2 regions of the Paenibacillus sp. GCM10027626 genome follow, and region 1 is predicted to be linked to the other one. Evidence: predicted binding sites of a transcription regulator. Region 1 holds the regulator's gene; the other holds the start of a gene.
The links. The regulator LexA, encoded in region 1, represses DNA repair genes until DNA is damaged. The targets are predictions, from matches to a motif close to CGAACATATGTTCG.
Positions count from the first base shown of each region.

Region 1 (7,310 bases):
AGCATCTGTGGCAATATTCGAGCGCACAGCCCGCGTTAAAGTCGGCCCTTCCTTCTTTTCCTCAGGCTCCAGCCCGCCTGATGCCTTGAAATTGGCCCATTCCTCCTCAAAGGCTTGACGATGCTCAGGCACCATCAGCTTGTTGACGATATCAAGGCCTTCCATTGCATCTTTGGCATAAAGAACAAGTCCATCATATTCTGGACCGATTCTCGTTTTTGTAAACTTGCGGGTCAAGGCCGCTCCCCCTACAAGAATAGGGGCATTAATGCCTGCCGTACGCAAATCCTGAGCTGTCACGACCATCTGCTGCGCCGATTTAACAAGCAGACCTGAGAGCCCGATGGCATCTGCCTGCTCCTTGCGATAAGCTTCTATCAATTGCTCCGGCGGCACCTTAATGCCAAGATTTATTATTTTATAGCCATTATTCGACAAAATAATTTCGACCAAATTTTTGCCGATATCATGGACATCGCCTTTTACGGTCGCCAATATAACTTTCCCTTTGACCGCCGTTTCATTCTTCTCCATAAACTGCTCCAAATGAGAAACCGACGCCTTCATTACTTCCGCGCTTTGCAGCACCTCTGCCACAATCAGCTCATTATTGTTGAACAGCCGGCCGACTTCCTCCATCCCTTTCATCAACGGGCCGTTAATAATGTCCAGCGGGGCATATTTTTTTAGGGCCTCGTCCAAATCGGGGATAAGGCCTTCCTTCGTGCCTTCAACGACATAAGAAGCAAGCCGTTCTTCCAGCGGCAAATTCGACGTTTTTTCTTTTTTCGCGATCTTCTTGTCCCGGAATGCAGATACGAATGCCGCAAGTGTCTCGTCATTCGTGTTGAAGATCAATTCTTCCGCCAGCTTCCGTTCTTCTTCAGGTATAGACGCGTAACGCTCCAGCTTTTCCGTGTTGACAATCGCATAGTCCAGTCCGGCCCGCGTACAATGATACAAATAAACCGAGTTCAGCACCTCGCGGCCAGCATCCGGCAATCCAAAAGAAATGTTGCTTAGGCCGAGAATCGTTTTGGCCTGCGGATATTTCTCTTTGATCATGCGAATGCCTTCAATCGTCTCTACAGCCGAACCGATATATTGCGGATCGCCGGAGCCCACCGGGAACATATTCGGATCAAAAATAATATCTTCCGGATTTAAGCCGTATTTGTTGACAAGTAGTTCATACGAACGGGTAGCGACCTCCATCTTCGCTTCCCGCGAAACAGCCTGGCCGCGCTCATCAATCAAAATACAGACAACGGCCGCTCCATAACGATGAATGAGCGGTACAATCTTCTCGAATTTCGTTTCGCCGTCCTCCAGATTAATGGAGTTGATGATCGCTTTGCCTTGCGAATATTTGAGCCCCAGCTCAATGATATGATCATAGGTTGAGTCAAGCATGAGCGGCACTTTAATTTTCTTGACCACCTGCGGCAAAAATTGCTGCACCGCATACGCTTCGTCAATGTCTGTATCCTGGAGATTGATGTCGATAATATGAGCGCCGCCCTTAACTTGCGCCCTGGCGATTTCGGAAGCTTCATCGAATTTTTCTTCTTTAATAAGCCGCTTGAATTTGCGCGAGCCCGAAATGTTGGTGCGTTCGCCAATCATGATCGGACGATTGTCCGCTTCAATAAATACGGTATCTATTCCGGAAACGGCCGGCGGATGCTCGCCCATCTGTTGGCGCGGCTCGTATTTGGACAAAACCTCCACCATGGCACGCGTATGCGCCGGCGTTGTCCCGCAGCAGCCGCCGGCAATGTTGAGCCAGCCCTGCTCAGCAAAGGCGGCAATCTTCGTCGCCAGCGATGCCGGCGATTCATGATATTGCCCGTTCTCATCAGGCAAGCCCGCATTCGGATAACAGCTGATTGCCGCATCGGCAATTGCCGACAAGGAACGAATATGGTCGCGCATAAATTCCGGTCCTGTCGCACAGTTGAGACCGATCGAGACCGGCTTCAAATGTTCCAGCGAAATATAGAACGATTCAATGCTTTGTCCGGCAAGCGTCGTGCCCATCGGTTCGATTGTGCCGGAAATCATGAGCGGCAGGTGGGTGCCTGTTATTTCATACGCCTTTTGAATGCCGATGCTGCCAGCCTTTACATTCAGCGTATCTTGAGAAGTTTCCAGCAGCAGCGCATCAACTCCGCCTTCAATTAGCGCCACCGCTTGCTCGCAATAGCTGTCAACGAGCTGATCGAACGTTACGCCGCCCGTGACTGACAACGTCTTTGTCGTAGGTCCCATCGCACCAGCCACATAGCGCGGATGGTCCGGCGTCGAAAACTTTCTTGCCGCTTCGACGGCGATAGCTGCCGCTGCCAGGTTGATTTCCCGCGCCTTCTCGGGTATATCATATTCCACCAGAACGACTCCTGTTGCGCCAAACGTGTTCGTCTCCAAAATATCGGCGCCTGCTTCCAAATAAGCTTCATGAATATCACGAATGACGTCCGGTCGCGTCAATACAAGCATTTCATTACAGCCTTCGAGGTCTTCGCCGCCGAAATCTCTAGCTGTCAAATCGCATTGCTGAATCATCGTTCCCATCGCGCCATCCAATATTAAAATGCGCCGCTTCAGCATTTCCTGCAATGTCGGTTTGTTCATTCAAAAGACCCCTTCCGTGTCGAAAATCATTAAGACATAGTCTACCAGAATACTCGGAATTTGAAAAGCTGGCAATCGACAGCCTTCCGGTTTTATAATATAATTATTCATATCGGAAATAAGAATATTGGAAATGAGGGATTCGGGAATGGCTGAAATTCGCATTCGCAACACAGAAGAACGTATCCAGGGCGAAGAAAACGTTCGCGCTTTTTTGGACCAACAGGAAGTATTATATGAACATTGGAATCCAGCCAAACTTTCCGCAGAGCTGCAAAATAAATTTGTTTTGAGCGCTGAAGAGAAAGAACAGATCTTGGCTACTTTCGACGAAGAAATTCGCGATCTGGCACAGCGCCGCGGCTATCAGACATGGGATATTATCGCCCTGTCCGATGCTACGCCTAATCTGGATGAGCTGCTCAAAAAATTCGAGCAGGTGCATACCCATACCGAGGATGAAGTACGCGCCATTACTGCCGGCCGCGGCATCTTCATTATTAAAGGCACTGACGATGTCGGCTATTTCGATGTTGAACTGGAAGCCGGCGACGTCATCTCCGTGCCGGAGCACAAGCCGCATTTTTTCACCTTAATGGACAATCGTCAAATCGTTGCAGTTCGTCTCTTTATTGAAACTGAAGGCTGGATCGCGCATCCCTATGAAGATCCCGCATTTCAAAAATGAGAAAAGGTCGAGTTCAGGAAAGCATCTCCTGTGCTCGACCTTTATTTTAACATATCCGATCTAGCTAAGCAGTGGCAACAATTGTTCCAGACTGGAAATTTCAAGCGTAGGAATAATTTCGTCCGTCCGTTGTTTTCCGTCGCGGTTGATCCATACCGAAGTCATGCCAATTGTATTGGCGCCCAAAATATCAGTTGTCAGCTTGTCGCCCACCATGATGCCATCCTCCGCCTCAAGCCCAAGCCGCTCAAGCGCATGCTCGAATATCTCCGCCGCCGGTTTGCCACGGCCAAATTCGCCGGAAATAATAATATGATCGAAATACGGTATAAGCTCAGGCACGCCATCGAGCTTTTCCTGCTGCAAGTCCGGCGAGCCATTCGTCAGCAGGAGCAGCTTATATTTGCCTTTCAATTGATCGAGCACCCGGAATGTCTCCTCGTATACAATCGGACGCTTGCGGCGCTCTGCCGGGAATTGCTCCGCCAGTTCAGCGCCAAGCTCAGCATCGTCGATGCCTAGCGCCTTCAGTCCGTTCGTCCATGCATCCTTGCGATATCCTGGCACTAACTGCTCCATCTTGCGGAACTCAGGCTGCTTGCCGGCAGTGAAATTGCCCCAAAGCCCCTCGAATGGATTAATTCCGATCATCTTCGTAAACGTAATCGTCTCGTACGATTCATACAGCTTGCGGGCTTCAGCGCGGACTGCCTCTTCCAGCTTGTCCGGATCGATGCCGGTCTTGGCCGCTGCCGTCTCGCAAGTTGCCGCAAATGCTTCCTGAACGCTGCGGTCATCCCACAACAAAGTGTCATCCAAATCGAATAAAACTGCCTTCTTAGCCAACCCAATTCCTCCTAAATGCGATTACAGCTTATTTTTCGTTGAAAGTAACTTGATTTGCCGCAGCAAAGGCCCGCAGACGCTCCGTCATTTGTTCAATCGGATAACGGTTAATCGTACGCGTAAACACCCAGTTCGCACCCTTCACTTGCTCGATGACAACATTGCCGGGTTCAACCTTAATCGCCTTTATATTGCTAGCCATCAGCATCCGGTCGCCGCTAAAACGGCGCGTCTTCACATAATCCTTACCAACAGCCAAATAAGGGCGCCGCAAAATAAACATGACAGCCAGCAGCAAATAACAAACGATGGTTACCCAGAACAAGGTGCCGCTCGTCTGCTCCGCTCCAGAAGCGGTAGACATAATGGCAAACAAGGCTGTAAACAGCACTAAAAATGCCGGTAAAATAATGCTGCGCCCTTTAAAGATATCCGCGCCGGGCGCAGAGACACCCGTATTTAACGGCTTCTCCCCCCGCTTTTTCCGCTGCTTGTTCAGTTGAGCTTGATTTTTTCTTACTTTTCTTTCCCATGACCGCGCTGACACAAATATAACCTCCTAAAATGCTGTCTAATGTTTTATTGAGCCTCCGCCGTTTGAATCTTCATCCTCTGCCCAGCGAATCGAATTCATCTGATTGCGGAAGTTTCTTCTGAAGTTGTCCAAATATTCCTTGCGCAGTTGTTCGCGCTCGGCCGTCTCCTCTGCTGTGAGCCCAACTGTCTTATGCTTGCGCGACAGCTCATTAATTCTTGCAATTAACTTCTCCAAAACAAGACGCCTCCCTGATCATTAAAGCAATGACATATGTACCACCCTTTACTTTGCATTTTTAATCCTCAATTGTCAAGAATGCCGCGAGATGTTCACCCTTTGTTCCTTAATACTGCCAAAACAAATGCATAAAAAAAAGCGTCGAATCCGGGCAATGACCCGGACGCAACGCTTACCTAAATTGAAACTATCCCCCATAACGTCCAACCATTACTTCGCAGGCACGATCAACGTCTGTCCTACCTTCAACATACTGCTCTTCAATTGATTCCGCTGTTGAATATCATAGACGACACGTCGTAAATCCTCGTCTTGATTGCGTACCTTGCCCGCTATTGCCCATAGCGTGTCCCCCGCGCCAACTACGAGGATGCGTTCATCGGCACGAGCCGGCTCCAACTGCTCCCCGTTAGCGCTGCTTTTCACTAAATTCAACCCGCTGTAGAGCAATATTGCGAACAGCGCTGCTGCTGCAACACGCACCATCAGACGTCCTGCCGTCCGCTTCTTCATTGCCTGCTTTGCCGGCTTATTGCCCAGTTCCTTCCGATCGCTGCTATAATAAGAGATTGTCATCATGACCAGCACCCCAAACGTTTGTTCTGTTTTGTTGAATTTAGAATAGCACGAACATCCGTTTGCAGTCAATACCAAAACAAGAACTTTTGTTCGTAATTTTTTTGCAAAATAATTAAAGTGCATTTTTTCTCGAACCTATGTTTGTACGAACTCCGGTTCTGTGCTATAATTTTACACAAATGAACTTATGGAGTGATTCCAGTGTCGAAACTTTCCAACCGCCAGCAGGCGATACTCGAATTCATCAAGAATGAAGTTCGGGAGAAAGGCTACCCGCCATCTGTACGTGAAATCGGTGAAGCAGTAGGTCTCGCCTCGAGCTCGACGGTACACGGCCATCTGGATCGATTGGAGAAGAAAGGTCTGATCCGGCGCGATCCAACCAAACCGCGGGCGATCGAGATTTTGGACCAGACGATTTCAGAGCTGCCGTTCCCGCAAGCCATCGCCAAAGTGCCGGTCGTCGGCAAAGTAACCGCAGGTATGCCGATAACAGCAACCGAGAACATCGAAGACTACTTCCCGTTGCCGGCCGACCGCGTCGGGGACGATAACGTCTTTATTCTCAGCGTTATGGGCGAAAGTATGATCGAAGCGGGTATTCATGACGGCGACTATGTGATCGTCCGTCAGCAGCCGACTGCCATGAACGGCGATATCGTCGTAGCAATGACCGAGGATGATGAAGCAACCGTCAAGACCTTCTACAAAGAGAAGGATCATATCCGCTTGCAGCCGGAGAACGCTACGATGAAGCCGATTCGATTGCGCAATGTCACCATTTTGGGCAAGGTTATCGGATTGTTCCGCGACATCCATTAGAATGCGGGGCTGCCTTGCATAAGGCAACTCAAGTTACAGTGAAAAGGAAAGAGCTGTCTCAGAAGCAGTTGACAAACCGCTTCTGAGACAGCTCTTTTTTAACCACGCCAGAATTTATACGTTTTCAGGCTGTGCGGAAAAAACAAAATTCTTATTGGCGATAAAAACCACCTCAAGCTTACGAGGCGGGTTTGCCAGGCAAACCTATAGGTCGCTCATCCTCGAAGGACTTCGATAGAAGTTTTTCTCATCGCGTTCATATAGATACAGCTTCCCATTATCCGCATAGGTAAAGCCTGGGCCGTGAAAGCCCCTCCTTTTCAGCTCCTTGCGCAAATAATGCATCAGCGCTGCATGGCTCACAATAAGCACGCTGCTTGCCTGTCCGACCATAATTTCATCGATCACCGTTTTGACCCGCGCCTTTGCCTCCTCTATATCCGCTCTCGTGCGGCGATTAAACAGCCCTGAAAACCTGATTAGGATCGCCCACACAAGAAAGGGCAGCTTCAACTTGAACTTGAATTCAGGCGCCGGAATTTCCCGCAGCTCTGCCTTCACATGAAGCTTTCCGCCAAAAATTAATTCAGCCGTACGAACCGCCCTCGGCATTACACTGACATAGCACTCATCCCAAGCCGTTTCCCCCAGCCCGGTTTCTCCCTCCTCAATATCAGCCTGATCATAGGCGCGAAACCATTCCGTCACCTCATCCGCACTAAAGCGCCTCCCTTTCGGATATGGATGCTTCACTTTGAAATGTCGAACTAACCCGATTTTTCGTACCATATGCATATGAGCAATCTGCTCCCTGTCTCCCCTTTCACCATCAGACTCAAATGCGAACAAACGGACTTATTCGCTAGTATGCCAATTGTGGCAGAACTTGTATCCGTATGCAACCCTTTTACAAACAAATAAACTCTGCAGGCAGGCAGAGTTTAATCGCTTCTATACTGGGCAAAA
Region 1 is NZ_JBHTHC010000002.1:721,547-728,856, reverse strand. Features, by position in the region: gene metH (methionine synthase) at 1-2,634, opposite strand, end outside; gene ACFQ0N_RS07015 (1,2-dihydroxy-3-keto-5-methylthiopentene dioxygenase) at 2,783-3,322, shown strand; gene ACFQ0N_RS07010 (HAD family hydrolase) at 3,383-4,168, opposite strand; gene ACFQ0N_RS07005 (hypothetical protein) at 4,197-4,715, opposite strand; gene ACFQ0N_RS07000 (DUF896 domain-containing protein) at 4,740-4,940, opposite strand; gene ACFQ0N_RS06995 (LysM peptidoglycan-binding domain-containing protein) at 5,154-5,522, opposite strand; gene lexA (transcriptional repressor LexA) at 5,724-6,344, shown strand; gene ACFQ0N_RS06985 (histidine phosphatase family protein) at 6,549-7,139, opposite strand.

Region 2 (7,310 bases), on a different contig from region 1:
TGCTGCAAAGGCGTTACACCTTGCGAATCGGCAAGATTCACGTCTGCACCATATTCGACTAGAAGCTTAACGATTTCCTGATGCCTTGCCTCGCCGTCACCCAGCAGAATCGCTTCCAGCAGCGCAGTCCAGCCGAGATTGTTCACATGATCGATGTTTACGTCCGAGGTGGCCAGCAGTTCTTTCACGATATCGACATGACCGCGATCGGCAGCCGGAATCAAGGCGGTGCCGCCGAAACGATTCGTGAGTGTCGTGTCGGCGCCGGCAGCTACCGAAGCCCGAACAAAATCAAACAAGCCCTCTGCGCCGGCATAAAGAAGCGGATTGTCTGAGCGATGATCGCGAATATTAATATCCGCCCCCTTATCTATCAGAAGCTTGAAAATATCAAACTGATTGGTGTGTGTTGCAATCATAACCGAGGTTCTTCCGCGATTATCGACAGCATTAATGTCAGCCCCTGCCTCAAGCAGCTTCGTAATTTCAGCTGAATTGCCCTGTTCCACCACATGCAATAAATTCGCGTTCTTCATGTCCCTATTATCCTCCTTAGATTGACAGCCAGCGAGAAATAGTATGCATAGCATAATGATAGTGGCACGCTGCAAAGCTTCACCATCCCCTCTTTTATATGTTAGCATGCGGCAGGCCGCATGAAAAATATGAATAACAGAAACATTAAGTCCCGCAGGACCATCCTGTATGGCGGCTTTCTAATTTTTTTGAATTTCGTTTCCTAAAGAAGGACAAAATAAGCAATACAAGTAACAGACAAAAATAAAATGACATGATGGGGATTAACTCCATCAGTTCCAGGGAGGATTTTAAAATGAAATGTAACGTTGGAAAAACCGAGCGAGTGATACGAATATCTATTGGCGCTATTATTGTTCTCGTGGGCCTGTATTACAGAAGTTGGTGGGGACTTGTTGGATTGGCGCCAATAATAACAGGCGCGACACGTTATTGTCCCCTTAATACTCTTTTAGGAATCAACAATTGCAAAGTTAGTACCAAGCAATAAATACTCCTTCTATCACTGATTTCATTCAAAAAGAATCCGAATATGCCGCGGCACAAAAATAAGCCCCCATCATTACTGTGCGTAACATGGGGGCTTATGGGAGCGTATCGAGATCCAAGCCGTTCTGCAGTAGTGATATCATGCTGCTTAGCAAGGTGACACGCAAGCCAGGATGATTCCGGATCGACGGGCCAGGTCTTCTGCAACATTGACAGGTTGGTCTGCATATTCGGGGTGGGCAGCTTTTTCAACGCTTGCGTATAAGGACTGACGATCAGCTATCATCACGATTCGACGTTTGTTATCGTTTATCAAAGGATGCTCCTAAAATCGATATTCAGATATTTACTTAAGTACTTGTAAAGCTCCGCTTTCACCACCCCCCAAAGCATAGAGAACTTATGTTGATATCCCCTGCATAAATAACGGGCCTCAATGCACAACTCGGTTCGCTGCTGTTCATACACTTTTATTCCTCTGTAACGCATGTTTTGGCGAATCAGCATAACGTCTGCAGTGATTAGATCTTGTGCGGATCTTAACACTTTGATATATACAACATTCATCTTTAACTTCACTGTCCCTAATGCTTTAATATCTCTTTCCAAAACATCAAGAAGAATGGGGAGTAAAATGTATTCTTTGACCAGATGGAGGTCGCCTTCAGTCTCTAGGGGGGCTTGTGTCATATAATCAGCCCCCGATGAGACGCCTTCCCTACGGACGCGTAAAATGACTGACAATCGACAAGCATAATAACATGGTTAGCCGACATGATGATGCGCCTCTCTAAATACGAATATATGTTCTTATTATATATCAAGAGCAGGCTGTTTATGCAACGGAAAAAACTGACATGTACAAAGTAAAGACATGTCAGCTGCCAGCAGAAGCATAAAACTGAAAAACGGACTCAGCCGTCAGGGGCCGAGTCCGCCCAAAAATGTATCTTCGCCTACTTGTTTCCGCCGCCTTTTTTGCCTTTCTTGTCCGACGTTCGCGTTGTAGTATTTTGGGCGCCATGCCCTTGCTGTTTCGACAATCCTGTCCCCTCCTTTGCATGCGATTGACCAATAGTATCCCACAAATTACACCTCAATAATGATCGGCAAAATCATCGGCCTTCTTTTCGTCTGCGCAAATATGAAGCGCCCCAGCGCCTCTCGCAGCGTCTGCTTCATGGCGCTCCATTGGCTCACATTTTCCTCCTGCAGCTTCTCAATGGTGGATATGACGAGCTGGCTAATGTCATTCATCAGCTCCTCCGAGTCGCGCACATATACAAAACCGCGGGAGATGATGTCCGGGCTGGACAAAATACAGCCTTCCGTCTTGCTAAGCGTGACGACGGCAACCAACATACCGTCTGCCGATAGCTGCTTGCGGTCGCGCAGCACAACATTGCCGATATCGCCGATTCCCAAACCATCGACCAGCGTATTGCCTGACGGTATTTTCCCGTTTTTGCGGGCGATCTGGTTTTGGATTTCCACGACTTCACCGTTGTTGACGATAAAAATATTTTCCATTTCAACGCCGACCGATTGCGCCAGCAGCCGGTGCTGATACAGCATTCTGAACTCGCCGTGAACCGGAATAAAGTAACGGGGCTTCATCAGCGTCAGCATAAGCTTCAGCTCTTCCTGGCTGCCGTGGCCGGAGACATGCATTCCCGTCGCGCTTCCCGATCCGTATATCACCCGCGCTCCCAGCAAATAAAGATTGTCAATAACACGGGCGAGATTGCGCTCATTTCCCGGAATCGCCGTCGCCGCTATAATGACTGTATCTCCGGGCATGACATCGATTTGCCGGTGATTTGAACTGGCCAGGCGGGACAGAGCGGCCATCGGCTCCCCTTGACTGCCCGTACAAAGAACAGCAATTTTTTCCGGCGTAAAACGGTCGGTATCACCAGCTTCAATGAGCATCCCGTCCGGTATGTTCAAATAACCCAGCTCCTGAGCGACGGCTGTTACATTTACCATGCTGCGGCCGAGCAGCACGAGCTTGCGCCCGGACTGAACCGCAGCGTCAACAATTTGCTGCAGGCGGTGAACGTTAGAGGCAAAGGTGGAAATAAACACTTTTTGCTCCGCCTTCATAAACGCCTCTGCAATATTTTCGCCTACTAACCGCTCCGATGGCGTAAAGCCGGGCCGTTCTGCATTCGTACTTTCGGACATCAGCAGCAGTACGCCGTTCTTTCCGATCTCGGCCATGCGGTGGAGGTCGGGGTATTGCCGGTTTACTGGCGACATATCAAATTTAAAATCGCCGGTATGCACGACTATCCCCTCAGGAGTGTGGAAGGCGACGCCCAAACAATCCGGAATGCTATGATTGGTGCTGAAAAAAGTGATCTTCACCGTCCCCAGCTCCAGGCGGGTGTCCGCATCAATAACATGCAGCTTTGTTTCACTCAGGAGCCTGTGCTCGCGCAGCTTCACCTCAATCAGACCAACCGTTAATTGCGAGGCGTAGATCGGGATATTCAATTGCTTCAGCAAATACGGAATGCCGCCGATGTGATCCTCGTGGCCATGCGTAACGATCAGCGCCCGCACTTTGTCCGCATTGTCCAGCAAATAAGTAACGTCCGGCACAATTAAATCGATGCCCAAAAAACTTTCGTCAGGAAACTTCGACCCGCAGTCGATCACAATAATGTCATCTTCATACTGCAGCAGGTACATATTTTTCCCGATCTCATTGACTCCGCCTAGTGCAGCGACCAATAGCTTTCCTGACTGTATGGCCATAAAGATCTCCGACTCCCTCTACCTGAGCATAAAAATAAAAGTTTGTCTACTTCGACTCTGCTTGATGTACATTTTGCCGCATAATGGCTGCTGTCATTCAAGTCATTTTTCGCCAAAAGAAAGAACCATCCACGCTCGCTTGTCAGCCCTCTATCTTTGCCAGCAGCTGCCTTTGCGCTTCCTCCGGCGTAATGTCACCAAGCAGCAGCTTGTCCATCACTTCAGCGATGATATCATTAATTTCGGAAAAGCGCTCATTTTTATATTCGGTCATACGAATATCGGGAGCACTGTCAACAAAAGCCTGAATATGCTGCGGAAATTTCGCTTCGAGAATGATGCTGTTCACTTCCTTGTTGGAAACGGCGGGCAGTGCCATACTATGTTTGGCTACAATCCGCATGCCTTCGATACCGGTAAAATAGTTGAGCACCTCCCATGCTTCGCGCGGATGCTTCGAATCTTTGGATATCGACCAGCTCAGCGCCGCTACCTTCGTCTGCTGATTGCGCTTGCGGGGCATCTTCACAACGTCCCAATTGAAGGGCAGCGGATGATTCCCGAACGATGGCAAATGCCACATGCCAGCCGAAAACATAGCAATATGCTGATTGCGGAATAACGACTCGCTCCCTTGGCCCATAGCCCGGATATCAGCCGGATCGGGAGAGCTTTTGTCGTCGACGGCCATCCGCTTGATCGTCGTCAACGTTTCCAGCGCATCGGCAGAATCAAGGCGGCTTTGGGCAGGATCAGCTGCATAAATTTCCACATTGTTGCGGGAAAGCATCCCGTCAAGCGGAGCTCCGTAATTATCGTATAAAAAGCCATACTGCTGCTTATCAGGGTCAGTCAGCCGGGCCGCGGCTTCCATAAATTGCGCTTCGCTCCACTGATCTGTCGGGTAAGGCACTCCGGCCTGATCGAACAGGTCTTTATTATAATAGGTCACATAAGGCGAAATCTCCTGCGGAATGCCATACTGCTTGCCATCGAACTGATAAGCCTCCATAACCGCCGGGTAAAAATCCTGCTTTCTAAACGACGCGTCTCCGGCAATAAAATCATCCAGCGGCAGCAGTACGCCGCGTTCAGCAAGCGACAGCGTCCATTCATTAATGTAGAGGATATCCGGGGCATTGCCGCCAGAAATCAGCGTCAATGTCTTCTCGTACCGGTTGGGGCCCAAATCGATCCATTCAATCGAAATTTCCGGATGCGCCTGCATAAAGCGTTCAGCCGTTTCATAGCGCACCCGCTTCTCCAGCTCTGTGCCGCTGAAGGAGATGCGAATGACCGTCTTATTCGCATCCGGCCTGCTCTCCGGCATTTGGGACGCATTGCCGCCGCAGCCTGCCAGCGTCAAGGAGAAGCAGATCATTATCGTGAGTATTATCATGCTGGGTCGTTTTCTCATGGTTGGCGCTTGCCGGCTGCCTCCTCCCGAAACTGCAATGGTGTGACATTGTAATGCTTTTTGAACAGATTGTAAAAGTAATGCTGGTCATTGTAGCCGACAGCCTGTCCGATTTCATAGACCTTCAGCTGGCTGTTTTCCAGCAGGAAGGCCGCTTGCTGCAGGCGCAGCCTGGTCAAATACTGAATAAACGACTCCCTCTTCTCCTGCTTGAACAAACGGCTGAAGTGAGGCGCGCTCAGCTCAACATAGTCCGCCACGCCTGTCAGCGATAATGTACTATCGGAATAGTGCTCGTCTATATAAAGCAGCGCCTTGTCGATCGTCCCCAACCACTGCTCGGGAGTGATCGTTTTTTCCAATTGATCAAGCAGCTCGATGACAGCCTGATACTCTACCGGTTTCAGCAAATAGCGCACCACGCCGAATTTAATCGCCGATTGCGCATATTCAAATTCCGCATATCCGGTCAAAATAACCGCTTTCAGCTGCGGATGCAGGGCTGAGGCTTGACGTACCAGCTCCAGCCCGTCCATTTCCGGCATGCGAATATCGGTTAGCATGACATCAGCGGTCTGATGGGCCAAAAACTCCAGCGCCTGATGCCCGGTAGTAAAAGTACCGGCAATTTCCCAATGGCCGCGATACTTTTGCAGCTGTCTGGAGAGCCCCTGCGTCACTCTTTCTTCGTCATCTACCAGTAAAATTTTCATTGCGTCCCTTCTCCCTGCTGCTTCTGCGGATACGGCAGCCTGATCGTCACGTTAGTCCCCCGGCCTGGTTCGCTCTCAATCTGCATCGTCCCTGCTTCGCCGTAATAGAGCTTGATACGCTTATAAATGTTTTCCAGCGCCATACTTTTATTCAGACCGCCGGAGTCGGCCGATTGCTTGCCTAGGGAAGCGCGAAGCAGCGCCAGCCGCTCTTCGGACATCCCGGCCCCGTCGTCCGCAACGCGCAAGACGACACCATAGTCTGCCCCGCCGCTGACTGCGCTGACTGTAACCGAACCTCCGTCGCTTCTGCTTTCCAGCCCATGATAGATCGCATTTTCTACTAATGGCTGGATCGTCAATTTCAAGAGCGGAAAATGGGCGGCTTCCGGTGCGGTCCAGCAGGACATCTTAATTTTGGTGAAACGCTGCTGCTGTACATACATATAGTTTTTAATATGCTCAAACTCCTCACTCACCGTTACCGTCTCGCGCTTGCTGCTAATTGTATAGCGAAACAGCTTGGAGAGGGAGATAATGATTTTGGCCGCCTCCTCCTCATCCTTGTCAATCAGCATCCAGTAAACGGAGTCCAATGTATTATACAGAAAATGAGGATTGATTTGCGCCTGCAGCTCCCGCAGCTCCGCTTGCTGATGGAGGATCTCCACTTCGTATACCTGATTGATCAACCGGTTAATTTCATTCGACATCCGGTTGAAGGAGTTGCCGAGCTCATTAATTTCTTTAATTCCGGTAGGAGGCAGCACCTGGTTGAGATCGCCCTTTTCCACCCGCTTCATCGCCCGCTGCATCCGTCTGATCGGCAAGGAAATCCGCAGCGAAAGCAGCCATGAGCAGGCAAAAATCGTAATGATCGCCAGCAGTGACGCCCAGATCCAAATTTCCTTCATATAGGACATCTTCTGGTTCAACACCGCGGCAGGAAGAATAACGACCGTATGCCATTTGGAATCATTTACAGCATGCTGTGTGATCAGGTACTCTCCATATTGAGAATCGTCAATGAGATAAGAGCCGGAGGCAATCGACTGTATGCGCTTAAAATAATAATGGACCGCCTCCGGCTTCATCGAGCTTCCGCCTGCTATTAAATTCCCTTTCCCGTCATAAAGCAGCAGCTCCCCTTGCGAATCGCTGTTCATACGGCGGAATTCATTGTAGAGTTCATTAATATTGAGCAGCATCATCACGTAGCCGAGCTTTTTCTCGCCGATAAAATTCGTCATTTGCCGAATTCCATAAATGTAAGGATATTGCCCGATCGTCTCTTTGGAGACGAGCCATTCCATACGCTCGAACGGCACCTTGCGCTCATCTGTCATCGCAAACACAGCGTCTGTTATTTCATAAGGCTGCAGTACGCTATT
Region 2 is NZ_JBHTHC010000008.1:239-7,548, forward strand. Features, by position in the region: gene ACFQ0N_RS16450 (ankyrin repeat domain-containing protein) at 1-611, opposite strand, end outside; gene ACFQ0N_RS16455 (YgaP family membrane protein) at 833-1,027, shown strand; partial or broken gene ACFQ0N_RS16460 (Y-family DNA polymerase) at 1,129-1,312, opposite strand; gene ACFQ0N_RS16465 (YhjD family protein) at 1,339-1,716, opposite strand; gene ACFQ0N_RS16470 (ribonuclease J) at 2,116-3,789, opposite strand; gene ACFQ0N_RS16475 (ABC transporter substrate-binding protein) at 3,932-5,188, opposite strand; gene ACFQ0N_RS16480 (response regulator transcription factor) at 5,203-5,919, opposite strand; gene ACFQ0N_RS16485 (sensor histidine kinase) at 5,916-7,310, opposite strand, start outside.
Region 2: ACFQ0N_RS16465 (YhjD family protein) is a predicted target of LexA. The motif match lies at 1,824-1,837, and genes of this name have one in related genera.